Regions from separate parts of the Pseudomonas sp. KB-10 genome, predicted to be linked through region 3. Evidence: predicted binding sites of a transcription regulator. Region 3 holds the regulator's gene; each other region holds the start of a gene.

Region 1 (9,897 bases), on a different contig from region 3:
TCGAGGTTGGCGTCCTCGATGAATCCCTTGGCTTCGGACTGGCTGCTGGCATGCGCCAACTGCCCGCCCAGCGCGAGGCTGCAAGCCAGCGCGAGACAGTGCTTCTTGTACATGGATGCTCCCGGTGTCGGTGTGCTGTTCTAAACGCGCCTCACAGCGAGGTAAGGCCCGGCCCAGAGGGCGCGCTTAGAGTTATCACCCCGCCGGCCGAGGCACTAGTCAAGCTGATCGATGATCACTATCAACGACTTCGATGCACCGTTGCGCTCGATCGGCGATAGGCTTGGCCCCGATGAAGATTCCTCGGGCAGCGGTTGTTGCATCACTCCCGGACGCCGTCGCCCTGGCTCCACTTCATCTCCTTTGGTTAAGACGACTTGTGGCCGCCTGGTGATCCAGTGCGGCCTTTTTTTTGGTTCTTCGCATATTTTGGGGAAAGTGCGGGTTGACACCGGACTGGCAAGTTTGTGTTAGCTGTCGATGACTTGGCACTCTCCGTTAGCGTGTCGTCTGATCTGATGGGTTTCGCCCCTTACGGGCGAGTCACTTTCTCTTGCTTGCCCAAGAGAAAGTAACCAAAGAGAAGGGCACCCCACCATTCGGCCCCGCCTGCGCCGGGGTTCCCTCGCTCCATCACCGCTCCAGGGGCACGCCGTGAAGGGCCATCCCTGGCCCATCACGGCTCTCGCGACATCCATGTCGCTCAACCCCTTCCACGGCGATTCCACTCGGCCTCCTGAAGGGGACTTGGGCGTCGTCTGTGAGATCCCGTTTCAAGAGCAAAAGCCAAACGCTGCTGCTCGCGGCCTGGTCCCCTTCTTCAGGAGGCCGAGTGGAGGTGTTGCCTAGGGGGATGAGCGGCATGGATACGGCTAAAGGCTTAGAGGGCCAGGGATGGCACATGTAAGCCGCCCCCCGGAGCGGGGAAACGCAGCGAAGCGAAGTAACAGCCGCAGGCTGGCCCGCAGGGTGAGCAAAGCGAATCAAGTTTCGTGTAGCGAAACCCGGATCAGGCGAGAGACTCAATGAAAGTCGCGGCTGCGTATGTCCAGCCCGGTCAGCATCGCTGTCATATCCGTCAGGCGCCCGGCGATCACATGGCGCACGCCATCCTGGGTTTCCAGATGGCCGTCGATGCGCAGCATCTGCGACTGCACCAGGACTCGCCGCTGGCGCTCGGCCAGGTCATGCCAGACGACCACATTGACCATGCCGAACTCATCTTCGAGCGTGACGAATATGACGCCGCTGGCGGTTTGCGGCCTTTGCCTGCCGATCACCAGGCCGGCAACGCTGATAGGTCGGCCGTGCTCGACTGCCTGCAGTTCACGTGAGCTTCGGCAGCGCCGCGCCCGTAGCGCCTGGCGCAGCAGGGCCAGTGGATGCGGGCCGAGGGTAGTGCCGAGCGTCGCATAGTCGGTCAGCAGATCTTCCCCCTGCGATGGAGCAGGCAGGCCCGGAGCGGCTTCATTCGGCGCAGATACACCGGCGAATAGCGGCAACTGTTCCTCGACGCCAGCCACCGCCCAGCGCGCCTGATAGCGGTGGCCAACCAGGCCGCTGAGTGCGCCGGCATCGGCCAGTCGCTCGCGCGCCGAAGCATCCAGGCGTGCACGCACGCTGAGGTCCTCGACATCACGGAATGCACCTGACTGGCGCGCCTGTTCGATACGGCGCGCGTCGTCTTCGCGCATGCCACGAATCATCCTCAGGCCCAGGCGGATGGCCGGCTCGCCATGTTCATCGGGCTCCAGGCTGCAATCCCAGTCGCTGTAGCGTACGTCCACGGGACGCACCTCGACGTCATGCCGCCGCGCGTCCTGCAGCACCTGATCAGGGCTGTAGAAACCCATCGGCCAGCTGTTGACCAGAGCGCAGGCGTAGGCCGCGGGCTCGTGACACTTCAGCCAGCAACTGGCGTAGGCGAGCAGGGCGAAGCTGGCAGCATGCGACTCGGGAAAGCCGTAGCTGCCGAAGCCCTCGATCTGGCGAAAGATTCGTTCGGTGAATGCCTGCGAGTAGCCTTTTTCCAGCATGCGCGAGGTGAGCCGCTGCCGATGCGGTTCGAGGCCGCCATGGCGTTTCCAGGCGGCCATGCTGCGGCGCAGCTCATCCGCTTCGCCTGGGGTGTACTCGGCGGCGACGATGGCCAGTTCCATCACTTGCTCCTGAAACAGCGGCACGCCGAGGGTGCGCTCGAAGACCGGCCTGAGTTCATCGGAGGGGTAATCGATGGCTTCTTCGCCGTTTCGCCGACGCAGGTAGGGATGCACCATGTCGCCCTGGATCGGCCCCGGACGGACGATGGCCACCTGGATCACCAGGTCGTAAAAGGTTTTCGGGCGCAGGCGCGGCAGCATCGCCATCTGCGCGCGAGACTCGATCTGGAACGCGCCGATGGTATCTGCGCGGCTGATCATGGCGTAGGTGGCCGGGTCTTCCTTGGGCAGGGTCGCCAGCGTCCACTGCGTGCCGCGGTAGCGCTCGATCAGGCCGAAACAGCGGCGCAGTGCGCTAAGCATGCCCAGGGCCAGCACGTCGACCTTGAGCAGGCCGACCCTGTCGAGATCGTCCTTGTCCCACTGGATCACGGTGCGCTCAGCCATGGTCGCGTTCTCCACCGGCACCAAGGTGTCGAGCGCGTGCTCGGAAATGACGAAACCGCCTGGATGCTGCGACAGGTGCCGGGGGAAGCCGATCAGCTCGCCGGTCAGGATCAGCACGCGCCTGAGCAGCAGATTCTGCGGATCGAAGCCCGCTTCCTGCAGGCGTTCCGGCGTTGGCGGGCCGCTACTCCAGCGGCCACAGCAATCAGCCAGCGCATTAACCTGATCCGGCGGCAAACCCAGGGCCTTGGCGACATCGCGTATTGCCCCGGCGCCGTGGTAGGTGTTGACCACGGCCGTGAGCGCCGCACGCGTTCGCCCGTAGCGGCGAAATACGTACTGGATGACCTCTTCACGGCGCTCATGCTCGAAATCGACGTCGATATCCGGTGGCTCGTTGCGCTCGCGGGAGAGAAAACGCTCGAACAACAGGCGGCTCTCGGTGGGGTCCAGCTCGGTGATGCCGAGCGCGAAGCAGACGCTCGAGTTGGCCGCCGAACCCCGGCCCTGGCAGAGGATGTGCTGCTCGCGGGCGAAGCGGACGATGTCATGCACGGTCAGAAAGTAGCTCTCGTATTTCAGCTCGGCGATCAGCGCCAGTTCATGCTCGATCTGTGTGCGGGCGGCGGCCGGCACGCCCTCACGCCAGCGCTCGGCAGCGCCACGCTCCACCAGAACGCGCAGCCAGGAGGTGGGGTCATGACCTGCCGGCACCAGCTCATGTGGGTAGTGATACTCCAGCTCGTCGAGATCGAAGTGGCAGCGTTCGGCGATGCACAGCGTCTGCATGAGCAGCTCGGGCGGATACAGCTCGCCCAGCTCCTCAAGTCGGCGCAGATGCCGTTCGCCATTGGCGAACAGATGGGCGCCGGCCTCGGCCACGGGAAGATGATGACGGATGGCAGTCATGCAATCCTGCAGGGCGCGGCGGCCACGGGCATGCATGTGTACATCGCCACAGACCACCGCCGGCAAGTCATGGACGGCGGCCATTTCGAGCAAGCGCTGCAGACGCGCGCTATCATCCGCGCCGCGATGCAGTTCGACACCCAGCCACAGTCGCTCGGGAAAAACCGAGCGAAGCCATGGCAGGGCGGTGGCCTCGCCTTCGCTGAGCCATATGGCCAAAAGGCCATCGAGCGGTACCACGAAATCCTCGTGCAACAGCCGATAGGTGCCCTTTGCCGCCCTGCGTCGCGCCCGGGTGATCAGGCCGCATAGCGCCTGATAGCCCACCAGGTTCTCGGCCAGCAGCACCAGCTTCGGGCCTTTCTCGATCTGCACTTCGCTGCCCACGATCAGCTTTACCCCGGTTTTTTTAGAGGCCTCCCACGCGCGCACGATGCCGGCCAGGGTGCATTCATCGGTGATCGCCAGGGCGTGGTAACCCAGCCGAGCCGCACGCTCGAACAACTCCTGGGCGCTGGATGCGCCGCGCTGGAAAGTGAAATTCGACAGGCAATGGAGCTCGGCGTAATCGCTCATGCGAACCACCCGTGCAGCAGCAATGGGCCCTCACTGCCGACCGGGCGATACGCCCAGCCGCGCTGGCCGGTACGGGTCTGCACCACGTAATAGTCGCGGCGTACATCTTCGCCATCCCACCAGCCGGACTCGATGCGTTCGGGGCCTGCGAGAATGCGTAGCGAGGCCTCGTGCAGCGGCTGCGGTTCTTTCAGCAGCCAGCCGGGCCGAGGGCCGCTGGGTGGCAGCACGGAGCTGGTCGATTCGTTCATCCAGGCACACTCGGGGCGGTGATCGGCTCTGGCACCGAGGCCATGCAGGGCGTCATCACCGAGGCGCGCACGCAATCGCTCGCGTAGTTGCTCCCAGGGCTGGTTCTGTTGTGGTCGCTCGTCGAACAACTGCTGATGCTGCGGCGCGAAGGCCGGCAGTTCCCGCGCCACCAAGCGCACGGCCAGCACCGGTGCCGGTAGCTGCTGATGCTCCAGGCGTCCGCGCGTCAGCTCGAACAGCATGCCGGGATCACGCTCTGCGCTGAGCAGGCCCACCTGTATCTGCGTATCGACACCCACGCGGTGTTCCAGGCGCAGGACGAAACGCTGCACGCCATTGTCACGCCCGGCCAGGTAGGCGGCCAGATCGGCCGTCAGCCGACGCAGCGGGAACAGCAGCGCCTGATGGGATTCGACCTCGAAATTCAGCTCGATACGGGCATCGAACACGTCCGCGGGCGTATAGAAATCCAGCGCCAGCGGGCGCTGGCCCAGCAGGGTATCGAGATGGCGCAGCACATCGGCAGGAAACCGCCTGGCCAGGCGGTCACGCGGCAAAGCCAATAACTGGCGCAACTGCCTGAGGCCCATGCGGTTGCAGGCTGTGGTTACCGTAGTGTCAAGCCCGAGCCGATCCACGGGCAAGGGTTCGAGCATCTGCCTGAGCGTCTGCCCATCGCCTGCCATCAGGCCATCACCGATATTGACCAGCACCCGCGCAGCGGCCGGGTTCGGCGCGACGGCAATGCGGTGCTGGAAGGCTAGCGCCGACAGCTCGGCGCGCAAACGTGCTTCGAAGCGCGGCCAGGGGCCGAACAGCCCCAGGCTCGATTGCACTTCCAGCAGCAGGCAGCGCGGGTAATGCAGGCTGACCTGGGCGCTGAAACCATAGGCCCAGGCGGCCAGAAACTGCTGCCAGCGCTCGATGGCCACGAGGTCGTATTCTGCGCTGGCAAAGCCGCGCGTCAGTGCATGCGCCGCCGTCAGTGACTGGCCGGGTTTCAGCCCCAGGGCCCGGGCCGCCGGGTTGACGGCCTGCACGATGCGCCGTTGTGGCGAGCCAGTGAGCAGCGCCAGCGGCTCGTCGGGATTGGCACGGTGACGCTGCACGCCGTCCATGGCCAGTTGCGGCAGCAGGATGCAAGCCCAGAGCATGGCAGGCTCAATGCCAGGCAAAGGCGAGCGGCCGCGCAGGCGGCAAACCACCACGACACTTGATCACCCTTACTTGTGACGGCTGGCTTTCGAGCACCAGGCGCAGCGCTGCCGGTGACGGGTTGGCAGCTTCTGCCTGCGGCCGATAGGCGAATGCCAGGGTTTGCCCGGTCGCGGCGGCCACCTGCAGGCGCCTCAGCGCACGATCATCGGCCTGGCGCAACCAGCTCAGCACCGCGCCACAACTGCCCGAGCGCAGGCATTGCTCGGCCGCCCACAAGGCATCGCGGCCGTCGGCCTGGATGATGCTCAGCTGGCGCAGATCGATACCGGCCTGAATCCAGGCCTGCGGGTAGGGCAGGTGCGGCGGGGCGACCAGCACGACCCGCTCGCTGGCGGCCGTCAGCCTGGCAAGGGTTGGCCACAGCAGGCTCAGTTCGCCGATGCCTGGTACCGTCGTGAGAATTTCGCTGAGCGCAGCCGTAGGCCAGCCGCCACCGGGCAGTGCGGCGTCGAGAAAGCGATGTCCGGTTGAGAAACTGGTGCTCGATGGCGATGAAACGGCCTGGCCTCGCCATACACGGCGGGCGTCGATCAGCCGGTCGAGCGCGACCACGGATGACATGGGTAATGACCAAAATACTGTATATGAATACAGTATTGTGTCAGCCGTCGTAGCGGTCAAGGGTCTGAGCAGGGCAGTCCGTCGCCGTTCATGGTCGAGCACGATGCGATAAGCGGTCGTCCAATATGACAGAACATCGGAGGGGCGCACCTGTCAGCTGATAGGTCACCTTCAGGAAGAATTGCCATGAACGAACACAACGATAACGACCTCCACGACTGGCAGCGCTATGTGTCGCTCGGCAGCGGTCTGGCGCTGCTGGGCGCCGGTTTACGGCGCGGCGGATTGCTGGGCGTGGCGGGCGCCGCGCTGGGCGGATGGTTGCTGGCTCGCGGCCTTGGCGGGCATCACGAACTCAAGCGTTCGGGGCTGGCCGACCCAATCGGACCAGGTGCCGAAAAGGCCCGTTACGCGCACATGCCGCTGGATTCCGAGGTGCACAGCCCGGACTTTGCCACGCAGAGCGCACTGCCCGACACCACGCCGATGGGGCACGAACGGTCAGCGCGATGAGCGATCCGTTCGACCTGACGCGGTTCGTCGAGGCGCAGCAGCGCGATTATGCGCGGGCCCTCGATGAGCTGTGTGCCGGGGCCAAGCGCAGTCACTGGATCTGGTACGTGTTCCCACAGTTGCGCGGCCTGGGCCGCAGTGAAATGGCCGAGCACTACGGCATCTCCGGCCTCGACGAGGCGCGGGCCTACCTGGCGCACCCGCTGCTGGGCCCGCGCCTGGAAGATTGTGCGCGGGCGCTGCTGTCTCATCGTGGGCGTCCGGTGCGGCAGATCATGGGCTCGCCGGACGATCTCAAGTTGCGCTCGAGCATGACCCTGTTCCATGCAGCTGCGCCGACGCAGCCGCTGTTTGCCGAGGTGCTGCAGGCGTTCTACGACGGCGAGCAGGATGCTGCGACCTTGCAGCGTCTGTAGGCTCAGGGCACGCTGTGCTGGACGGGCCAGATACCGCCGTCGCCGACCACCACGATGCGCTGATCGGGCTCTGCGCGGAAGGTCATGCTGCCGGTGAAGCTGCCGAAGGCTGGCAACAGGCTGACCTCGTTACCCAGGACGAAGCAGGGCAGGCGCAGACGCTGCCGCCCCCTGCCGCGCAACGGGTAGGCCGGATGCAGGTGGCCGGCCAGCACATGGTGGCTGGCATGCGCGCGAGGTTCGTGCTGCAGGGCGAAGGGGCCGAGCAATAGCGGTTCTTCCACCACTGCGATGCGCAAGTCTTCAGGCGGGTCGCCTGCACGTTTGTCGTGGTTGCCGCGTACCAGGGTCATGGCCAGCGTGGCGTGACGCTCTCGCCATTCCGCCAGCGCCGCCAGGGTGGCCGGCGTGCGTGAGCCGGGTGCATGGAGAAAATCACCGAGAAAGATCAGCTGGCGACAATCGAAACGCTGCAACAGGGCGTCCAGCCGCTGCAGGTTGGCGGCGGTAGTGCCCTGTGGCACCGGCTGGCCCAGAGCGCGATAGGCCGCAGCCTTGCCGATGTGGATATCGGCGATCAGCAGCGCCTGCTGCTGCGGCCACCAGATGGCCTTGTCCGCCAGTAGCCAGAGTTCGGCGCCGGCCAGCGACACGATCAGATGGCCGGGGTGGTGCTCGCTCATGAAACCTCTCTAGTCAGCGGCGTTTTTTCGGGCGCTGCGCCGGTGGCCGTGGCAGGCCGTCCTTGCCCTGACGCGGGGAGCGGCCCTTGCGTGGAGCCGGGCGCTCGTCGTCAATGGCGAATGCCGGGTCCTGATAACCACCCGGGCCGGCGGCCTGCTCCAGATCGGCCACCATGCGCCGGATACGGTCAGCGAGTTTCTCCGAACTCAGGCTTTCGCGAAAGCGTTCCACCAGCAGGGGGAAGGCGAACGGCGTGGCGCGCTTGACCGTGCGGATATCCAGCCGACGCGATTGCAGGCGCTGCAAGGTGTGCTGCAGACGCTGCACGTCCAGCTCCTGGCGCAGCACTTCTTCCTGGGCCTGGCCGAGCAACAGGTTGCCCGGGTCGTACTGGCTGAACACGTCGAAGAACAGTGCACTGGAGGCCTGCAGCTGACGGGTGCTCTTCGGCGCGCCGGGGTAGCCGCTGAACACCAGGCCGGCGATGCGGGCGATCTCGCGAAAGCGCCGGCGCGCAAGCTCCCCGGCGTTGAGGCTGGCGAGCACGTCGGAGAGCAAGTCGTCCGTGCTGAACAGCGCGGGCGTGAGCCGTGCGGCAAAATCCACCTCGCTGGGGCACAGCAGCTCCAGGCCATAGTCGTTGACCGCAATGGAAACACTCAGCGGCTGTTCGCGGGCCAGGCGCCAGGCCAGCAGGCTGGCCAGCCCCAGATGCACCGAACGACCGGCGAAAGGGTAGAGGAACAGATGCCAGCCTTCGCGGGACTTGAGCACCTCAGCCAGCAGGGTGGCGGCGCCGGGCAGGGCGGACCAGGCCTGCTGCACGTCGAGCAATGGGCGCAGCAGCTGCATCTCCGGGCCGACGTATTCTTCCTGGGTAGCGGCGTCGAGCTTGGCCAGCACGGCGTCCGCCAGTTCGCTGGAGAGCGGCATGCGTCCGCCGTTCCAGCGCGGGATCGCGGCCTTGCGGCTGGTGGCGCGGCGCACGTAGACGGTCATGTTTTCCACCCGCACCAGTTCCAGCGGGCGACCGGCGAAGAGGAAGGTATCGCCGGGGCGCAGACGGGCGATGAAACCTTCCTCGACGCTGCCCAGAGAGCCTCCGCCGCCGCCCTGGCTCCAGTATTTCACCGCCAGGCTGGCGTCGCTGACGATGGTGCCGATGCTCATCCGATGACGCCGCGCCAGGCGCGCATCGGGCACCTGCCACAGGCCGCTGGCGTCCGGCTCGGCGCGGCGGTAATCGGGGTAGGCGGTCAGCGAATGGCCGCCGTGGCGGATGAAGGCCAATGCCCACTGCCACTCCTCATCGCTGAGGCTGCGGTAGGCCCAGGCGCTGCGCACCTCGGCCAGCATGGCATCGGCGTGGAAACCGCCGCCCAGGGCCATGCTCACCAGGTGCTGGACCAGCACGTCGAGTGGTTTGTCCGGCGATAGCCGCGCCTCGACCTTGCGCTCGGCCACGGCGCTTTGCGCGGCGGCCGCTTCCAGCACTTCCAGGCTATGGGTGGGCACCAGCGTGGCGCGGGACGGGCGCCCCGGGGCATGGCCGGAGCGGCCGGCGCGCTGCATGAGACGGGCCACGCCCTTGGGCGAGCCGATCTGCAGCACGCGTTCCACCGGCAGGAAATCCACCCCGAGGTCCAGGCTCGAGGTGCAGACCACGGCTTTCAGTCGGCCTTCCTTGAGCGCCTGTTCGACCCAGTCGCGCACCTCCTGCGACAGCGAGCCGTGGTGCAGGGCGAGCAGGCCGGCCCAGTCCGGACGCGCCTCGAGCAGGGCCTGGTACCAGCTCTCCGCCTGCGAGCGGGTGTTGGTGAACACCAGTGCGGTGCTGCTGGCCTCCAGCTCCTCGACCACCTGCGGCAGCATGCGCAGTCCCAGGTGCCCGGCCCAGGGAAAGCGCTCCAGGCCGGCCGGCAGCAGGCTGTCGATGCGCAGATCCTTGGCCAGCTTGCCCTGCACCAGGCGCCCGGCGGGCATCAGCACCTCGTGGGCATGTTCGAGATTGCCGAGGGTGGCGGACAGCGCCCATACCAGCAGCGACGGATGCCACAGGCGCAGGCGTGCGAGGGCCAGTTGCAGTTGCACGCCGCGCTTGTTGCCGAGCAGCTCGTGCCACTCGTCGATCACCACCATGCGCAGGTGGGCGAAGGCCTCGC
Region 2 (9,897 bases), on a different contig from region 3:
TGCGATCTCCTCGACGCGACCGCTTTCGTCCAGCTTGCTCACCGCGGTGGACGTGGCATCCTCACCGCGTCGCTTGTGCACGAACAGGTGCTGGTGGCCCTGCGCAGCGACCTGGGGCAGGTGGGTCACGCACAGTACCTGGCCACGCTCACCGAGGCGGCGCAGCAGCTGGCCGACTACTTCGGCAGTCGGCCCGCCGATGCCGACGTCCACTTCATCGAAGACCAGGGTCGGTACGCGTGAGGTCTGGGCGGTGATCACCTGGATCGCCAGGCTGATGCGCGACAGCTCGCCACCGGACGCCACCTTGGCCAGGCCGCGCAGCGGCTGGCCGGGGTTGGCGCTGACCAGGAACTCCACGCTTTCCAGACCATTGGCATGCGGCTCTTCGCTGTTGGTGACCTGCAACTGAATGCTGAAGCGTCCGCCCGGCATGCCCAGAGCCTGCATTTCCTGCTCCACTGCCGCGGACAGGCGTTCAGCGGCGCTGCCGCGCAGTGTGCTGAGTTCAGCGGCCTTTTCCTGATAGTGACGCTCGTAGGCGGCCAGTTCCTCGGCCAGGCGTTCGCTGGCCTGATCGTCGGCATTCAGGCCTTCCAGCTCTTCGAACAGTTGCTGCTGCAGAGCGGCCAACTCGGTCGGCTGAATGCGGTGCTTGCGCGCCAGGGTGTAGATGGTGTCCAGGCGCTCTTCGAGAAACTGCTGGCGCTCGGGATCGGCGTCGAAGTGATCGACGAAGCGGTTCAGCTCGCCGACGGCTTCTTCCACCTGAATCTGTGCGCTGGCCAGCAGGTTGCTCGCTTCGCCCAGCGCACCGCCCTGGCCACCGAAGGCGCCGAGGCGGTTGAGGCTGGCGGTCAGCGCCGACAACACGTTGCCGGCATCGCTCTCGCTGCACAGGTCGAGCACCTGGCGGCAGGCGCCGAGTAGTGCCTCGGCATTGCTCAGGTCCTTGTGCTCCTGCTCCAGCTGTTCCAGTTCGTTGTCGCCCAGCGCCAGATTTTCCAGTTCTTCCAGCTGATAGCTGAGCAACTGGTGGCGGGCGCGCTGTTCGTCACCCTGGCTGGAGATGCGCTCCAGCTCGTTGCGCGTCTGCTTCCAGCGCTGCGCGGCGAGTTGCACCTGGCGCGCCAGTTCCTGACTGCCGGCGTATTCGTCGAGCAGGCGGCGATGGGTGTCGGTCTTGAGTAGCGACTGGTGCTCGTGCTGGCTGTGGATATCGATGATCAGCTCGCCAATGGCCTTGAGGTCGGCCTGCGGGCAGGGGCTGCCATTGATGTAGCCGCGTGATCGACCTTCAGCGGTGATCACCCGACGCAGGATGCACGGCCCATCGCTGTCCAGATCACGTTCGGCAAGCCAGGCGCGGGCTTCGGGAATGTCCGTCAGGTCGAAGCTGGCGAGAATGTCCGCCTTGTCGGCTCCGGGACGCACCACGCCACTGTCGGCGCGATCGCCCAGGCACAAGCCGAGAGCGTCGAGCATGATCGACTTGCCGGCACCGGTCTCGCCGCTGATGGCGCTCATGCCGGCGTCCAGTTCGAGGTCCAGGTGGTCGACGATGGCGTAGTTGTGAATGGACAGGTGCACCAGCATGGCGAACGCTCCCGAATTGATGTCTGGTTATTTATACAGTGTTTTTTCTTTTCCTGGCAATCCTCCGTATCGCCCCTTGAAAGCTGGGGATTTGGCTCCATATAGGCGGCAGGTGCGCGGGCCGGACTCGCGCCGTTTCATTCGAGAGGAGATAGGCATGGCTGACGAACAGAACCTGGACACGCAGAACCCCGAGACTCAGGCGACCGAGAATGCTGCGCCGAACGACGATCTGGCGGCTCGCGTGCAGGCCCTGGAAGAGCAGCTGGCGGCAGCGCAGGATCAGTCGCTGCGCGTTGCGGCCGAGCTGCAGAATGTGCGCCGTCGCGCCGAGCAGGACGTGGAGAAGGCGCACAAGTTCGCTCTGGAGAAATTCGCCAACGACCTGCTGCCGGTGGTCGACAGCCTGGAGCGTGGCCTGGAACTGTCCAGTCCGGACGACGAAGCCATCAAGGGCGTGCGCGAGGGCATGCAGCTGACCCTCAAGCTGTTCCTCGACACCCTGGCGCGTCATCAGTTGGAAGCGATCGAGCCGCATGGCGAGCCGTTCAACCCTGAGCATCACCAGGCCATGGCGATGGAGGAGAGCACCAACGTCGAGCCGAACTCGGTGCTCAAGGTGTTTCAGAAGGGGTATCTGCTCAACGGTCGCCTGCTGCGCCCGGCCATGGTCGTGGTCAGCAAGGCGCCTACCACACCGCCGCCGTCCATCGACGAGCAGGCTTGAAATTTCCGGGGGCGACCCCATTTTTGAGTCAAGCGTTTTAGTGCTGCCGGCGCCTGTGAAACGAGGCGACGGATAAATCAAAGTTTCGGGAGAATTTTCATGGGCAAAATCATCGGTATCGACCTGGGGACTACCAACTCCTGCGTCTCCATTCTGGAAAACGGCAACGTCAAGGTGCTGGAGAACGCCGAAGGCGCTCGCACCACGCCGTCCATCATCGCTTACGCGGGCGACGGCGAAATTCTGGTTGGCCAGTCGGCTAAGCGTCAGGCTGTCACCAACCCACACAACACCCTGTACGCGGTGAAGCGTCTGATCGGTCGTCGTTTCGACGAGGATGTCGTGCAGAAAGACATCCAGATGGTTCCGTACAAGATCGTCAAGGCTGACAACAACGACGCCTGGGTCGAAGTGAACGGCCAGAAAATGGCGCCGCCGCAGATCAGCGCCGAAGTACTGAAGAAAATGAAGAAGACCGCCGAGGACTACCTGGGCGAGCCGGTGACCGAAGCGGTGATCACCGTTCCGGCCTACTTCAACGACAGCCAGCGTCAGGCCACCAAGGATGCCGGTCGCATCGCCGGTCTGGACGTCAAGCGCATCATCAACGAGCCGACCGCGGCTGCGCTGGCCTATGGCATGGACAAGGCCAAGGGTGACCACACCGTCATCGTTTACGACCTGGGTGGCGGTACCTTCGACGTGTCGGTGATCGAGATCGCCGAAGTCGACGGCGAGCACCAGTTCGAAGTACTGGCCACCAACGGTGACACCTTCCTCGGTGGTGAGGACTTCGACATTCGCCTGATCGATTACCTCGTCGACGAATTCAAGAAAGAAACCGGCATGAACCTCAAGGGCGACCCGCTGGCCATGCAGCGCCTGAAGGAAGCAGCCGAGAAGGCCAAGATCGAGCTGTCCTCGAGCCAGCAGACCGACGTCAACCTGCCGTACATCACTGCAGACGCCACAGGTCCGAAGCACCTGAACGTGAAGATCTCCCGTTCCAAGCTCGAATCGCTGGTCGAAGACCTGGTGCAGCGCACCATCGAGCCGTGCCGCACTGCACTGAAGGACGCCGGTATCGACGTCAGCAAGATCGACGACGTGATCCTGGTCGGCGGTCAGACCCGTATGCCGCTGGTGCAGAAGACCGTTGCCGAGTTCTTCGGCAAGGAACCGCGCAAGGACGTCAACCCGGACGAAGCCGTGGCCATGGGCGCTGCCATTCAGGGCGCGGTTCTGGCCGGTGACGTCAAGGACGTGCTGCTGCTGGACGTTTCCCCGCTGACCCTGGGTATCGAAACGATGGGTGGCGTGATGACTGCGCTGATCGAGAAGAACACCACCATCCCGACCAAGAAGTCGCAGGTGTTCTCCACCGCTGACGACAACCAGAGCGCCGTGACCATTCACGTGCTGCAGGGCGAGCGTAAGCAGGCTGCGCAGAACAAGTCCCTCGGCAAGTTCGACCTGGCCGAGATTCCGCCGGCTCCGCGTGGCGTGCCGCAGATCGAAGTGACCTTCGACATCGATGCCAACGGTATCCTGCACGTCTCCGCCAAGGACAAGGCCACCGGCAAGCAGCAGTCCATCGTGATCAAGGCCAACTCCGGTCTGTCCGAAGAGGAAATCGAACAAATGGTGCGCGACGCCGAGGCCAATGCCGAGGAAGACCGCAAGTTCGAAGAGCTGGCCACTGCCCGTAACCAGGGCGATCAGCTGGTGCATGCCACCCGCAAGATGCTCACCGAGGCGGGCGACAAGGCCACTGCCGACGAGAAGGCGGCCATCGAGAAAGCCATTGGCGAGCTGGAAGTTGCCGTGAAGGGCGACGACAAGGCGGCCATCGAAGCGAAGATGAACGCCCTGTCCGAGGCCACCACGCCGCTGGCGCAGAAGATGTACGCCGAACAGCCGCAAGGTGCTGCCGCGCAGGCTGATGCCGGCGATGCCAAGGATGCGGGTGACGACGTGGTCGACGCTGAGTTCGAAGAGGTCAAGGAGAACAAGTAAGGGATGCGGCCTGCGTAGCGGGCCGCCTCTTCTTTACGCTCCACCGTCGCTCGCGACGGGCAGGATTCGCCGCGCGGGAGCCTTCTCCCGCGTCGGCGTATCTGGAGCTCACGAATCTGAGAGTGCAGCACAACTATGGCAAAACGTGACTATTACGAGATCCTGGGGGTCGAGCGCGGCGCCAGTGAGGCCGAGCTGAAGAAGGCCTATCGGCGCCTGGCGATGAAATATCACCCGGACCGCAACCCGGACGACAAGGACGCCGAGGAGAAATTCAAGGAGGCCAACGAGGCCTACGAAGTGCTCTCCGACGCCAGCAAGCGTTCGGCCTACGATCAATACGGCCACGCTGGGGTCGACCCGCAGATGGGCGGTGGCGGCGGAGCCGGTTTCGGTGGCGCCAACTTCTCCGACATCTTCGGCGACGTGTTCAGCGACTTCTTCGGCGGTGGTCGTGGCGGCTCGCGCGGCGGTGCCCAGCGCGGCAGTGACCTGCGCTACACCCTGGAGCTGGATCTGGAAGAAGCGGTGCGCGGCACTACCGTGACCATTCGCGTGCCGACTCTGGTCGGTTGCAAGACCTGCGATGGTACCGGCGCCAAGAAGGGCACCAGTCCGGTCACCTGTACCACCTGCGGTGGTATCGGTCAGGTGCGCATGCAGCAGGGCTTCTTCTCCGTGCAGCAGACCTGCCCGCGCTGCCATGGCAGCGGCAAGATGATCACTGACCCCTGTGGCAGCTGCCATGGCCAGGGCCGGGTGGAAGAGAGCAAGACGCTGTCGGTCAAGGTGCCGCCGGGTGTCGATACCGGTGATCGCATTCGCCTGTCCGGCGAGGGCGAGGCGGGCGCGCATGGCGGGCCGGCCGGTGACCTCTACGTGGTGGTCAACGTCCGTGAGCATGCGATCTTCCAGCGCGACGGCAAGCATCTGTACTGCGAAGTGCCGATCAGCTTCGCCGATGCGGCGCTGGGTGGTGAACTGGAAGTGCCGACCCTCGATGGTCGGGTCAAGCTGAAGATTCCGGAAGGCACCCAGACCGGCAAGCTGTTCCGCCTGCGTGGCAAGGGCGTGGCCCCGGTGCGTGGTGGTGCGGCTGGCGATCTGATGTGTCGGGTGGCGGTGGAAACGCCGGTCAACCTGAACAAGCGTCAGCGCGAGCTGCTCGAGGAGTTCCGCAAGTCGCTGCAGGGCGACGACTCCCACTCGCCCAAGGCCAGTGGCTGGTTCGAAGGCGTGAAGCGCTTCTTTGGTGACGTATAACCACGGCGGCAGGCTGCAGGCGTTAGGCTTCAAGCCTTTCGCCTGCGGCCTGAGGCCTGCAGCCTGGAGCTGATTTTATGCAACGTATTGCAGTGATGGGCGCCGCCGGGCGCATGGGCAAGACCCTGATCGAGGCGGTGAGTCAGACCGAGGGCGCGAAGCTCAGCGCCGCTGTTGACCGTGCCGATAGCAGCCTGATCGGCGCCGATGCAGGTGAACTGGTCGGCCTGGGCAAGATCGGCGTGACGCTGGCTGGTGATCTGGCCGCGGTGGTCGATGATTTCGATGTACTGATCGATTTCACCCATCCGTCGGTGACGCTGAAGAATCTTGAAGTCTGCCGTCAGGCCGGCAAGGCCATGGTGATCGGCACCACCGGTTTTACCGTGGAAGAGAAGCAGCAGCTGAGCGAGGCGGCCAAGCAGATCCCGATCGTCTTTGCCGCCAATTTCAGCGTCGGCGTCAACCTGTGCCTGAAACTGCTGGATACCGCCGCCCGCGTACTGGGCGATGATGTGGATATCGAGATCATCGAAGCGCATCACCGGCACAAGGTCGATGCGCCGTCCGGTACCGCGCTGCGTATGGGCGAAGTGGTCGCCGATGCGCTGGGGCGTGATCTGCAGAAGGTCGCCGTGTATGGCCGTGAAGGCCAGACTGGTGCTCGTGAGCGCGAGACCATCGGCTTCGCCACCGTGCGTGCCGGCGACGTGGTGGGGGATCACACCGTGCTGTTCGCCGCCGACGGCGAGCGCGTGGAGATCACCCACAAGGCTTCCAGCCGCATGACCTTCGCCAAGGGGGCGGTGCGTTCGGCGCTGTGGCTGCAGCAGCGTTCGCCTGCCCTGTACGACATGCAGGACGTACTAGGCCTGCGCTGACGCGAATGTGTGACTGAGGCGTCTTATTGGGTGGACCGAAAAAGGGTTTTCCTGTAAGCTTCCTGTTTTAGTGTGTCCACTAAAAGTTACGCAGAATGGCTCAAATAAAAAAGCGGGATGACCTTCACACGTCATCCCGCTTTTTTACAACCTGCGTTTGCTTCAAGCCTTGATCGAGACGGAGGTCTTCTTGACTAAGCCAGCCCCCAAACCTGCCATTTTAGCCCTTGCTGACGGCAGCATTTTTCGCGGCGATTCCATCGGGGCCGATGGCCAGACCATCGGAGAGGTGGTGTTCAACACCGCCATGACCGGCTATCAGGAAATCCTTACCGATCCATCCTATGCCCAGCAGATCGTTACCCTGACCTACCCGCACATCGGCAACACCGGTACCACGCCGGAAGATGCCGAGTCCTGCAGTGTTTGGGCCGCTGGCCTGATTATCCGCGACCTGCCGCTGATCTCCAGCAACTGGCGCGACAAGCAGCCACTGGACGAGTATCTGAAGGCCAATGGCACCGTCGCCATCGCCGGCATCGATACCCGTCGGCTGACCCGCATCCTGCGCGAGAAGGGCTCGCAGAACGGCTGCATCCTCACTGGCGCCGACGCCACCGAAGAAAAGGCACTGGAACTGGCGCGCAGCTTCCCGGGCCTCAAGGGCATGGATCTGGCCAAGGAAGTCACCTGCGCCAGTGCCTACGAGTGGCGCGCAAGCACCTGGAACCTGGAAAACGACAGCCATCCGCTGATCCCGGCCGAGGATCTGCCGTATCACGTGGTCGCCTATGACTACGGCGTGAAGCTGAACATCCTGCGTATGCTGGTCGCCCGCGGCTGCCGCCTGACCGTGGTACCGGCGCAGACGCCGGCCAGCGAAGTGCTGGCACTGAATCCCGATGGCGTGTTTCTCTCCAACGGTCCTGGCGATCCCGAGCCGTGCGACTACGCGATCAAGGCGATCAAGGAAATCCTGGAAACCGATATCCCGGTGTTCGGCATCTGCCTGGGTCACCAACTGCTGGCCCTGGCCTCCGGTGCCAAGACCGTCAAGATGGGCCACGGCCACCACGGTGCCAACCACCCGGTGCAGGACCTGGATACCGGCGTGGTGATGATCACCAGCCAGAACCACGGTTTCGCCGTGGACGAGAGCAGCCTGCCGAGCAACCTGCGGCCGATCCACAAGTCGCTGTTCGACGGCACCCTGCAGGGCATCGAGCGTACCGACAAGGACGCCTTCAGCTTCCAGGGCCACCCCGAGGCGAGCCCCGGCCCGCACGACGTGGCCCCGCTGTTCGACCGCTTCATCGAAGCCATGGCCAAGCGCCGCTAAGCCCGCCGACTGACCTACGGATTCGAGAGAGATAAAATGCCAAAACGTACAGACATCAAAAGTATCCTGATCCTCGGCGCCGGCCCCATCGTCATCGGCCAGGCCTGCGAGTTCGACTACTCCGGCGCGCAGGCCTGCAAGGCACTGAAGGAAGAAGGTTTCCGCGTCATCCTGGTGAACTCCAACCCGGCCACCATCATGACCGACCCGGCCATGGCCGACGCCACCTACATCGAGCCGATCAAGTGGGCCACCGTGGCCAAGATCATCGAGAAGGAGCGTCCGGACGCACTGCTGCCGACCATGGGCGGCCAGACCGCGCTGAACTGTGCTCTAGATCTGGAGCGCCACGGCGTGCTGGAGAAGTTCGGCGTCGAGATGATCGGTGCCAACGCCGACACCATCGACAAGGCCGAAGATCGTTCGCGCTTCGACAAGGCGATGAAGGACATCGGCCTGGCCTGCCCGCGCTCGGGTATTGCCCACAGCATGGAAGAAGCCTACGGCGTGCTGGAGATGGTGGGCTTCCCCTGCATCATCCGCCCCAGCTTCACCATGGGCGGCACCGGCGGCGGCATCGCCTACAACCGTGAGGAGTTCGAGGAAATCTGCGCCCGCGGTCTGGACCTGTCGCCGACCAACGAGCTGCTGATCGACGAATCGCTGATCGGCTGGAAGGAATACGAGATGGAGGTGGTCCGCGACAAGAAGGACAACTGCATCATCGTCTGCTCCATCGAGAACTTCGACCCGATGGGCGTGCACACCGGCGATTCCATCACCGTGGCCCCGGCGCAGACCCTGACCGACAAGGAATACCAGATCATGCGCAACGCCTCCCTGGCGGTGCTGCGTGAGATCGGCGTGGAAACCGGCGGCTCCAACGTCCAGTTCGGCATCTGCCCGAACACCGGGCGCATGGTGGTGATCGAGATGAACCCGCGCGTGTCTCGTTCCTCGGCACTGGCCTCCAAGGCCACCGGCTTCCCCATCGCCAAGATCGCCGCCAAGCTGGCAGTCGGCTACACCCTCGACGAGCTGTCCAACGACATCACTGGCGGTCGCACCCCGGCGTCGTTCGAGCCGGCCATCGACTACGTGGTGACCAAGGTCCCGCGCTTCGCCTTCGAGAAATTCCCCAAGGCCGACGCCCGCCTGACCACCCAGATGAAATCCGTGGGTGAAGTCATGGCCATCGGCCGTACCTTCCAGGAGTCGGTGCAGAAGGCCCTGCGCGGTCTGGAAGTCGGCGTTGCCGGCTTCGATCCGAAACTCGATCTGAACGACCCGGAAGCCGAGAGCATCCTCAAGCGCGAACTGACCGTGCCCAGCGCCGACCGTATCTGGTACGTGGCCGATGCCTTCCGCGCCGGCAAGAGCGTTGCCGAAGTGTTCGAGCTGACCCGTATCGACGAGTGGTTCCTGGTACAGATCGAGGATCTGATCAAGGACGAGGCGACCGTGCAGACCCTGGGTCTGTCTGCCATCGACTACGACCTGATGTTCAAGCTCAAGCGCAAGGGCTTCTCCGATGCGCGTCTGGCCAAGCTGCTGGGCGTTTCCGAGAAGAGCCTGCGCGCGCACCGTCACAAGCTGAAAGTGCTGCCGGTGTACAAGCGCGTGGACACCTGCGCCGCCGAATTCGCCACCGACACCGCCTACATGTACTCGACCTACGAGGAAGAGTGCGAGGCCAACCCGAGCGGTCGCGACAAGATCATGATCCTCGGCGGCGGTCCGAACCGTATCGGCCAGGGCATCGAGTTCGACTACTGCTGCGTACACGCGGCGCTGGCCATGCGTGAAGACGGTTTCGAGACCATCATGGTCAACTGCAACCCGGAAACCGTCTCCACCGACTACGACACCTCCGACCGCCTGTACTTCGAGCCGGTGACCCTGGAGGACGTGTTGGAAATCGTCCGCGTCGAGCAGCCCAAAGGCGTGATCGTGCAGTACGGCGGCCAGACCCCGCTGAAGATCTGCCGCGCCCTGGAAGAAGCCGGCGTGCCGATCATCGGCACCAGCCCCGAGGCCATCGACCGCGCCGAAGACCGCGAGCGCTTCCAGCAGAT
Region 3 (9,897 bases):
TTCCACGCTTTGCTTTGATTCAGGCCGAAGTCAGTCCTATCGGCAGTTCGGAAGTCTGACTGAGCAGCCCCTGCGCTTGACCTTCGCTCGGTCGCCACTATATATAGCGGGGCCTCAAGGCTCCCTGCCTTCTATATTTCGCAATTTTAGGAATTCTCTGATCCATGGGCAAATCGCTGGTCATCGTGGAATCCCCGGCCAAGGCCAAGACCATCAACAAGTATCTGGGCAGCCAGTACGTGGTGAAGTCGAGCATCGGCCACATCCGTGACCTGCCTACCAGCGGCTCGGCAAGCGCCGCCAAGGAGCCGGCCAAGCGCGGCAAAGCCGCTGCCGAGGCGCCTGCGCTGTCGCCCAAGGAAAAGGCCAAGCGTCAGCTGTTCGCGCGCATGGGTGTCGACCCCGAGCATGGCTGGAAGGCCAAGTACGAGATCCTGCCCGGCAAGGAAAAGGTGATCGAGGAACTGCGTCGCCTGGCCAAGGATGCCGACACCATCTATCTCGCAACCGACTTGGACCGCGAGGGGGAAGCCATCGCCTGGCACCTGCGCGAGTCCATCGGCGGCGACGACAGCCGCTACAAGCGTGTGGTGTTCAACGAGATCACCAAGAAGGCGATTCAGGAAGCCTTCTCCAAGCCCGGCGAACTGGATATCAACCGTGTCAACGCGCAGCAGGCGCGGCGCTTCCTCGACCGCGTGGTGGGCTACATGGTCTCGCCGCTGTTGTGGGCCAAGATCGCCCGTGGTCTGTCCGCCGGCCGCGTGCAATCGGTGGCGGTGAAACTGGTGGTGGCGCGCGAGAAGGAAATTCGCGCCTTCGTCCCGGAAGAATACTGGGAAGTACACGCCGATCTGGGCACGGCGAAGAATGCCAAGGTGCGTTTCGAGGTGGTCCGTGAAGGCGGTGCGGCCTTCAAACCGGTCAATGAAGCGCAGGCCATGGCTGCGCTGGAGAAGCTCAAGGCCTCCAGCTACAGCGTGGTCAAGCGTGAAGACCGTCCGACCAGCAGCAAGCCGTCGGCGCCTTTCATCACCTCGACCCTGCAGCAGGCAGCGAGCAACCGCCTGGGCTTCGGCGTGAAGAAGACCATGATGATGGCTCAGCGTCTCTACGAGGCCGGCTACATCACCTATATGCGTACCGACTCGACCAACCTGTCGGCCGACGCGGTGGAGATGGTACGCGGCTTTATCGGCAGCGAGTACGGCGACAAATACCTGCCGGGCAAGCCCAATCTGTATTCGAGCAAGGAAGGCGCTCAGGAGGCGCACGAAGCGATTCGTCCGTCAGACGTCAACCTGCGTCCGACTCAACTGTCCGGTATGGAGCGCGATGCCGAGCGTCTGTACGACCTGATCTGGCGTCAGTTCGTGGCCTGCCAGATGCCGCCAGCCGAATATCTCTCTACCAGCGTGACCGTAGCCGCTGGCGACTTCGAGCTGCGCGCCAAGGGCCGCATCCTCAAGTTCGATGGTTACACCCGTGTGCTGCCGCAGCAGAGCAAGCCGGGCGAGGACGATGTCCTGCCGGAAATGAAGGAAGGCGAGGGGCTCAAGCTGATCCAGCTCGACCCCAGCCAGCACTTCACCAAGCCACCGGCACGCTACTCCGAAGCCAGCCTGGTCAAGGAACTGGAAAAGCGCGGTATCGGTCGTCCATCCACCTACGCGGCGATCATCTCCACCATTCAGGATCGTGGCTACGTGACGGTGCACAACCGCCGTTTCTACGCCGAGAAAATGGGCGATATCGTCACCGAGCGTCTCGACGAGAGCTTCGCCAACCTGATGGATTATGGCTTTACCGCCACCATGGAAGAGCATCTGGACGATGTGGCCCAGGGGGAGCGCGAGTGGAAGAACCTGCTCGACGAATTCTACGGCGACTTCAAGAAGAAGCTCGAAGCCGCTGAGGCAGGCGAGGGCGGCATGCGTGCCAACCAGCCGACCCTGACCGACATTCCGTGCCGCGAGTGCGGCCGGCCGATGATGATTCGTACCGCCTCCACTGGGGTTTTCCTCGGTTGCTCCGGCTATGCGCTGCCGCCGAAGGAGCGCTGCAAGGCCACCATCAATCTGGTGCCGGGCGACGAAATCGCAGCCGACGACGAGGGCGAGTCCGAATCCCGCGTGCTGCTGGGCAAGCATCGCTGCCCGATCTGCTCCACGGCCATGGATGCCTATCTGCTGGATGAAACCCGCAAGCTGCACATCTGCGGTAACAACCCGGACTGCACCGGTTACGAGATCGAGCAGGGGCAGTACCGCATCAAGGGCTACGAAGGCCCGAGTCTGGAATGCGACAAGTGCGGCAGCGAAATGCAGCTCAAGACCGGCCGTTTCGGCAAGTTCTTCGGTTGCACCAACCCGAGCTGCAAGAACACCCGCAAGCTGCTCAAGAACGGTGAAGCGGCGCCACCGAAGATGGACAAGGTGGAAATGCCCGAGCTCAAGTGCGAGAAGGTGGACGATACCTACGTGCTGCGCGACGGCGCATCGGGCCTGTTCCTTGCTGCCAGTCAGTTCCCCAAGAACCGCGAGACGCGCGCGCCATTGGTGCTGGAGATCGTCCCGCACAAGCACGAGATCGATCCCAAGTACCACTTCCTCTGTGACGCTCCGCAGAAGGATCCGGATGGTCGCCCGGCGGTGATCCGCTACAGCCGCAAGACCAAGGAGCAGTACGTGCAGACCGAGGTGGATGGCAAGCCGACTGGCTGGCGTGCGTTCTTTGATGGTGGCAAGTGGAAGGTCGAGGACAAGCGCTAGGGCTTTGCCCATGAGCTGGCAGGCGTCTGCCTGGTGATGGTCGCTCGCAAGATGGAAAAGGGCCTGAAAGGCTGACGAGATGCGCGTCTGGTTGGTAGTCGACGCGCGTATCATGACCCGATCTGTTGTGGAGGTCGCCGTAATGGCCAAAGAAATCTACACCCGCACCAATCAGAAGATCTTCTTCGCCGGCATTGCCCTGGATAACTGGCGCAAGGCCGAGGCCTCCTCCGCATTCAATGTTCAGGCGCTGGTGCAGGCCGAGCGCGAGGCCGCGCTGTTTCACCTTTACGGCGGCCTGCTCGGGTTGTGCCATGAGATTGCCGGCTACTACCGCATGAACGACGCCGCGCCTTCGCGTGTCGAGGCTTTCGTTCAGCAGGCGGTGCTTGAGGGATCGCCCAGCCCGGAACTGGCTGAGCTGGTCGAACTGGCGCAGCAGCGTGAAACCTGGCTGGCGCAGTTGCTGACTGCCTATGCCGAGCTGTTCCAGCCGCCGCGCGAGGCGCGCAAGGCCAAGGTCGATCCGTCGATGCCGTTGATCACGGCTGTCAGCGTCGGCGAAGAACCTGTCGAGCTGAACCTCGATGATATCGATGCCTGGCGTCAGCAGCTCAAGGCCTTGGTGTTGCGTTTTCGTGAAGGCCTCAGCGAATGCTGATTGCGTTTAACTGGACCAGTGGGCTGGGGATGACTCCGGCTGGCTGTTATAATGTCGCGTTTTTGCACAGAGACTGAGCCAATGCCTACATCCTTTCTGGAAATCGTCGAACTGCCCGATGGGCGTATTGCCCTGCGTCGCGCAGAGGATGAAGAGGCATTGGTGACTCTGGACTTCTCCGCGGATGCCAAGGCTTTCCTGCAGGGCCAGCATATCGAGGTGGCCAAGGCCATGCTCAATGTCGGCGTGCAGATGGCCGGTCGAATGGCCGAGGGGGATTTCAGTAGCGAAGAAGATGAAGGGCCGCGCGTTCTGCACTGAAGCTGCTGCGACATAATGTAAACGGGGCTCCAATGGAGCCCCGTTTTCATTTGCTTGAATGCTTCAGCCCAGGCTGATATTCAGACTCTGCGCGCCACCGCTAGTGGCAGCCAGCGCCAGGCGCTGGCGAGTGCTGCGCTCTACCGGGTGCAGCCAGCTGATCACCGTATGGCTTCGGCCCAGCTTGAGCGCTTCCTCGGCCAACTCCAGAGCGCTTTGCCCTTGTCGCGGATGTAGCAGCAGGATGCGCTCTCGGTTCAGGCCTGCGTCGCGTAGCCAGGCCTGAGTCAGGCTTGCAGGCGGCGCCACCAGGCTCAGCCAGCGTGCATCCTGATTCTGACTCAGCTCGCGCAGAATCGGCGCCAGCAAATGCAGGCAGTGGCCGGTCGCGCCGCGTAGAGCCAGCTCGCTGAAAGCCTGATCATCCTCGCTATGGGCGATGTCCTCGGTAACCACTGGCTCGCCCGACACACCGGCAAGAAAGGCGTCGAAAAGGGGAAGTTGTGGGCGCACGAACGACGGCTGCATTTGCATGGCGTTTCCTCAGCGGCGAATTACACCGACACTCAAACCTTCGATGATCAGGTCCTGGTGCTCCAGGTCCACTTCGATCGGGGCGAATTCAGGGTTTTCGGCAATCAGCCAGACCTTGTTGCCCTCGCGCTTGAAGCGCTTGACCGTCACTTCGTCGTCGATGCGGGCGACGACGATCTGGCCGTTACGTGCTTCGCGTGTGGTATGTACGGCGAGCAGATCACCATCGAAAATACCGATATCCTTCATGCTCATGCCGCGGACACGCAGCAGATAGTCGGCCTTGGGCTGAAAGAATGCCGGGTTGATCTGGCAGGATTCCTCGACATGTTGCTGTGCGAGGATCGGTGCGCCGGCGGCGACACGGCCGATCACCGGCAGGCCTTCATCCTCGTTCGCGGCACCTGCCTCGAAACCTGGGATGCGGATGCCACGCGATGCGCCCGGGGTCATCTCGATGGCGCCTTTGCGGGCAAGGGCCTTGAGATGCTCTTCTGCTGCATTGGGTGATTTGAACCCCAGTTCCTGAGCGATTTCCGCGCGGGTAGGGGGGTACCCGTTGTCTTCCAGGCAGCGTTTGATGAAGGCGAGAATTTCGGCTTGGCGGGGCGTCAGTTTCAGCATGGCTGGGCTCTGTCTTTTTATACAGTGACTGGAATTATATACAGTAAGCGGAGCTTGGCAACGATCTATTTGCTGGCGCCTGTTACCCGGGCCGAGCAATCTTCGTCTCTGCTTGTTGTAAGCTGTGACCCGCCGGCCAAAAGACGGCTCATGCGGCTTGACAATGCAGTGAGCTGAAACGTATGTTTCAAACAAGTGTTTGTCAGGTGATATCTCATGGCTCAGTCGGAAACCGTTGAACGCATTCTCGATGCTGCAGAACAGCTGTTCGCGGAAAAAGGCTTCGCCGAGACCTCGCTGCGTCTGATCACCAGCAAGGCAGGGGTCAACCTGGCCGCCGTCAACTATCACTTCGGTTCCAAGAAGGCGCTGATCCAGGCGGTCTTCTCGCGTTTCCTCGGGCCATTCTGTGCCAGTTTGGAAAAGGAACTCGATCGTCGTCAGGCCAAGTCCGATACCCAGGTTTCCCTGGAGGAGTTGCTCGAACTGCTGGTCGAGCAGGCGCTGGCGGTGAAGCCGCGCAGTGGCAATGACCTGTCCATCTTCATGCGCCTGCTGGGCCTGGCCTTCAGTCAGAGCCAGGGACACCTGCGCAAATACCTCGAAGAGGTGTACGGCAAGGTTTTCCGCCGCTACATGCTGCTGGTACACGAAGCCGCACCGCGTATACCCCCGCTTGAGCTGTTCTGGCGCGTGCACTTCATGCTCGGCGCAGCCGCGTTCAGCATGTCCGGCATCAAGGCCCTGCGCGCCATGTCCGAAACCGATTTCGGCGTCAACACCTCGATCGAGCAGGTGATGCGCATGATGGTGCCGTTCCTGGCTGCGGGTATGCGTTCGGAAACCGGGGTCAACGATCCGGCACTGGCCGGCGCGCAACTCAAACCGCGTAGCAAGACGCCGAGCGCCGCCCCCAAGGTCTGATCGGTCAGCAGGTGGGCTTGGCTTCGCCCTTCGGCTAAGCTAGCGGCCCATGTCCGATCTCGATTTACTCCACATCTCCATTGCCGACCAGATGCTCTATGGCTTCAGTGCCGGGCAGTTATCGGTGCGTTTGCCTATATCTACCGCCCGTAACGGCGCGGGCGAGCGCAATGGCTCCGGTTGCACGCCGCGAGGACTTCATCAGGTGCGTGCAAAGGTTGGCGCCGGGTTGCCGCTGGCTGCGGTACTGCGCGGCCGTCGCTGGACGGGGGAGGTGTGGTCGCCGCAGCTGCACGAGCAGTTCCCCGGGCGTGACTGGATTCTTACTCGCATCCTCTGGTTAAGCGGTCTTGAACCAGGGCGCAACCGTATGGGCGAGGTCGATACCTTCCGTCGCTACATCTACCTACATGGCACGCCGGACACGGAACCCATGGGTGAGCCGTTGTCCCATGGCTGCATTCGTTTGCGTAACACCGACATGCTGGAACTCTTCGAACGCGTGCCGCTGAACTGCCAGGTGCGCATCGACGAGGCGCCGTGCCCGCGGTGGACTGCGAACCAGGATTTCAAATAAGGAATAGGTTCATGCAAGGTTCTTTGATGATGGACATTGCCGGCACCTGGCTGACTGCCGAGGATCGCCAGATGCTGCGCCAGCCCGAGGTGGGGGGGCTGATCATTTTTGCCCGCAACATCGAATCGCCGCGCCAGGTACGCGAGTTGTGCCAGAGCATCCGCGCCGTGCGCCCGGATCTGCTGCTGGCGGTGGATCAGGAAGGTGGTCGCGTGCAGCGGCTGCGTCAGGGTTTCCTGCGCTTGCCGGCGATGCGTGCGATTGCCGATAACCACAACGCCGAAGAGCTGGCTGAACATTGCGGCTGGCTGATGGCGACCGAGGTGCTGGCGGTCGGGCTGGATCTGAGTTTCGCCCCGGTACTGGACCTCGACCACCAGCGTAGCGCAGTGGTCGGCAGTCGCGCCTTCGAGGGCGACCCGCAGCGCGCGACGACGCTCGCTGCCGCGTTCATTCGCGGCATGCATCAGGCGGGTATGGCTGCGACCGGCAAGCACTTCCCCGGACACGGTTGGGCCGAAGCAGACTCTCACGTGGCCATTCCGGTCGACGAGCGCAGCCTCGATGAGATCCGGGCCTGCGACATGCAGCCGTTCAGGCGCCTGGCGAGCGAGCTCGATGCGGTGATGCCGGCGCATGTCATCTATCCGCAGGTCGATGAGCAGCCTGCGGGCTTCTCCCGTCGCTGGCTGCAGGACATCCTGCGCGGCGAGCTGGGCTTCGATGGGGTGATTTTCAGCGATGACCTGTCCATGGCTGGTGCGCACGTGGCCGGCGATGCCGGCAAGCGTATCGAGGCGGCGCTCGCAGCCGGCTGTGACATGGGGCTGGTGTGCAACGACCGTGGCTCGGCCGAATTGGCCCTGAGCGCACTGCAGCGCCTGCAGGTCAGGCCAGCCGAGCGCCTGCAGCGCATGCGTGGGCGTGGTCATGCCTGCACTGATTACCGCCAGGTACCGCGCTGGTCGGCGGCTGTGGCGGCGCTCAGAACTGCGCAGCTGATCGACTGAGGGGCAGGGCAGCCAGGCAAGGCTGCCCTGCGGCTCGCTCAAAGCGGGCTGATGCGCACCAGTGCGCCCAGGCTGCCATGATCCAGATAGGTCAGGCTGTTGTCCTTCAGTCGCTGGGCGATTTTCATGTGCTCGCTGCTTTCCAGCAGGCCGTCGGCGCTGAAACGGTTGATCCACAGTTCCAGATCCAGATCGGCGAAGCGATCCTGGGTGAAGGCGAGGGTGCCTTCGACCGGGTAGTGGCCGAGGTGCGCTTCGCCACTGCTGACCGCGACGCGGCTTGGCGTGCCGCTCAGCGTCTGGCTCCAGGCCTTGTGCAGCAGAACCTGATAGCCGTTGCCCGGATTTAGTTTGGTGGCTTCATTGTCGAGGCTGGTGGGGCGCTCGTTGCCGGCGATCGGCACTGCTGTGCCTGCCCAGTCGTCCGGAGCGGTCTTCGGCGCGATGACCGGGTCACCCGCCTGGCGGAATACCAGCAGTTCGACCTGGTACAGGCGTTCGGCGAAGGCGCTAGGTGCCAGCAGGCACAGTAACAGGGCGATCAGGTGCAGTGGGCGCATCATGTGAGAGTCCTTCAGGTGGTGGGCGCGAGGCGCTCGAACAGGGCTTCCAGGGTATTGAAACGCTCTTCCGCGCGTTCCATCGGCACCTGGATCTTGAAGACGGTGGCGCCTTCGAACTTGTAGCGTTTCGGTTGAGCCTGGATCAGCTTGATCAGGGTCAGCGGGTCGACGCTGGTTTCTGCGGCGAACTCGATACGGCCGCCCTGCGGGCCTGCGTCGACCTTGGTGATGCCCAGCTTATCGGCCTGCAGCTTGAGCAGGGTCAGGCGCATCAGGTGCTTGGTCGGTTCCGGCAACAGGCCGAAGCGGTCGATCATCTCAACCTGCAGTTCCTTCAGGCCGTCCTCGTCGGTGGCCGAGGCGATACGTTTGTAGAGGATCAGGCGCGCATGCACGTCGGGCAGGTAGTCCTCAGGGATCAGCGCCGGCACGCGCAGGTTGATTTCCGGGCCGCCACCCAGCGGCTGATCGAGATTGGGCTGTTCGCCTTTCTGGATGGCCTTGACCGCGCGCTCGAGCATTTCCATGTAGAGGGTGAAGCCGACGGCCTGGATCTGCCCGCTCTGGCCGTCGCCGAGCAGTTCGCCGGCACCGCGGATTTCCAGATCGTGCGTCGCCAGGATAAAGCCGGCGCCCAGGTCCTGAGCGCCGGCAATGGCCTCCAGGCGCTTCTGTGCATCGTCGGTCATGCTCTTGCGCGGCGGCGTGAGCAGGTAGGCGTAGGCCTGGTGGTGGCTGCGGCCGACACGGCCGCGCAGCTGGTGCAGCTGAGCCAGGCCGAACTTGTCGGCGCGTTCGATGATGATGGTGTTGGCGCTGGGTACATCGATACCGGTTTCGATGATGGTCGAGGCCACCAGCACGTTGAAGCGCTTGTGGTAGAAGTCGCTCATCACCTGTTCCAGCTCGCGCTCGCGCATCTGCCCGTGGCCGATGCCGATACGTGCCTCGGGCACCAGTTCGGCCAGGTCGGCCGCGCATTTCTCGATGGTCTTCACATCGTTGTGCAGGTAGTACACCTGGCCGCCGCGCAGCAATTCGCGCAGCAGCGCTTCCTTGATGGTCGGCTTGTTTTCTTCCATGACGAAGGTGCGTACCGACAGGCGCCGAGCCGGTGGCGTGGCGATGATCGACAGGTCGCGCATGCCGGCCACGGCCATGTTCAGGGTGCGCGGGATCGGTGTGGCAGTCAGGGTGAGGATATCCACCTCGCTGCGCAGCGCCTTGAGCTGCTCCTTCTGACGCACGCCGAAGCGGTGTTCCTCGTCGATGATCACCAGGCCCAGGTTGTGGAATTTCACATCGTCCTGCAGCAGCTTGTGGGTACCGATGACGATATCCACCTTGCCTTCGGCCAGCTGTTGCACGGCGCCTTCGACTTCCTTGGCGCTCTTGAAGCGGCTCATCACCTCGACCTTCACCGGCCAGTCGGCGAAACGGTCGCGGAAGCTGTTGTAGTGCTGCTGGGCAAGCAGGGTGGTGGGCACCAGCACGGCCACCTGCTTGCCGCTGTGCACGGCGATGAACGCGGCGCGCATGGCCACCTCGGTCTTGCCGAAGCCGACGTCGCCGCAGACCAGGCGATCCATCGGCTTGCCGGCCAGCATGTCGGCGCGCACGGCGTCGATGGCGGTCTGCTGATCCGGGGTTTCCTCGAAGGGGAAGCCGGCGCTGAAGGTGGCGTAGTCCAGGGCCGGGTCCTGGAAGGCGAAGCCTTCGCGAGCGGCGCGGCGGGCATAGATGTCGAGCAGCTCGGCGGCGACGTCGCGTACCTGTTCGGCGGCCTTGCGTTTGGCTTTCTGCCAGACCTCCGAGCCGAGGCGGTGCAGCGGCGCCAGAGCGTCATCGCTGCCGCTGTAGCGGGCGATCAGGTGCAGGCTGGCCACTGGCACATAAAGCTTGGCGTCGTCGG

The links. The regulator LexA, encoded in region 3, represses DNA repair genes until DNA is damaged. The targets are predictions, from matches to a motif close to CTGTNTNNNNANACAG.
Region 1: imuA (translesion DNA synthesis-associated protein ImuA) is a predicted target of LexA. The motif match lies at 6,140-6,155, and genes of this name have one in related genera.
Region 2: recN (DNA repair protein RecN) is a predicted target of LexA. The motif match lies at 1,620-1,635, and genes of this name have one in related genera.

Annotation. Positions count from the first base shown of each region.
Region 1 is NZ_QYYB01000006.1:154,512-164,408, reverse strand. Features, by position in the region: gene DXK50_RS17355 (OprD family porin) at 1-113, opposite strand, end outside; gene DXK50_RS17350 (error-prone DNA polymerase) at 1,023-4,091, opposite strand; gene DXK50_RS17345 (Y-family DNA polymerase) at 4,088-5,497, opposite strand; gene imuA (translesion DNA synthesis-associated protein ImuA) at 5,505-6,122, opposite strand; gene DXK50_RS17335 (hypothetical protein) at 6,309-6,635, shown strand; gene DXK50_RS17330 (DUF1810 domain-containing protein) at 6,632-7,051, shown strand; gene pdeM (ligase-associated DNA damage response endonuclease PdeM) at 7,054-7,734, opposite strand; gene DXK50_RS17320 (ligase-associated DNA damage response DEXH box helicase) at 7,748-9,897, opposite strand, start outside.
Region 2 is NZ_QYYB01000007.1:67,190-77,086, reverse strand. Features, by position in the region: gene recN (DNA repair protein RecN) at 1-1,596, opposite strand, end outside; gene grpE (nucleotide exchange factor GrpE) at 1,754-2,323, shown strand; gene dnaK (molecular chaperone DnaK) at 2,423-4,339, shown strand; gene dnaJ (molecular chaperone DnaJ) at 4,475-5,602, shown strand; gene dapB (4-hydroxy-tetrahydrodipicolinate reductase) at 5,680-6,483, shown strand; gene carA (glutamine-hydrolyzing carbamoyl-phosphate synthase small subunit) at 6,674-7,822, shown strand; gene carB (carbamoyl-phosphate synthase large subunit) at 7,859-9,897, shown strand, end outside.
Region 3 is NZ_QYYB01000003.1:238,586-248,482, forward strand. Features, by position in the region: gene DXK50_RS09620 (DUF1653 domain-containing protein) at 1-59, shown strand, start outside; gene topA (type I DNA topoisomerase) at 165-2,771, shown strand; gene DXK50_RS09630 (DUF6586 family protein) at 2,914-3,432, shown strand; gene DXK50_RS09635 (hypothetical protein) at 3,514-3,753, shown strand; gene sulA (SOS-induced cell division inhibitor SulA) at 3,817-4,287, opposite strand; gene lexA (transcriptional repressor LexA) at 4,297-4,911, opposite strand; gene DXK50_RS09650 (TetR/AcrR family transcriptional regulator) at 5,128-5,835, shown strand; gene DXK50_RS09655 (L,D-transpeptidase) at 5,885-6,412, shown strand; gene nagZ (beta-N-acetylhexosaminidase) at 6,424-7,422, shown strand; gene DXK50_RS09665 (CsiV family protein) at 7,461-7,985, opposite strand; gene mfd (transcription-repair coupling factor) at 7,997-9,897, opposite strand, start outside.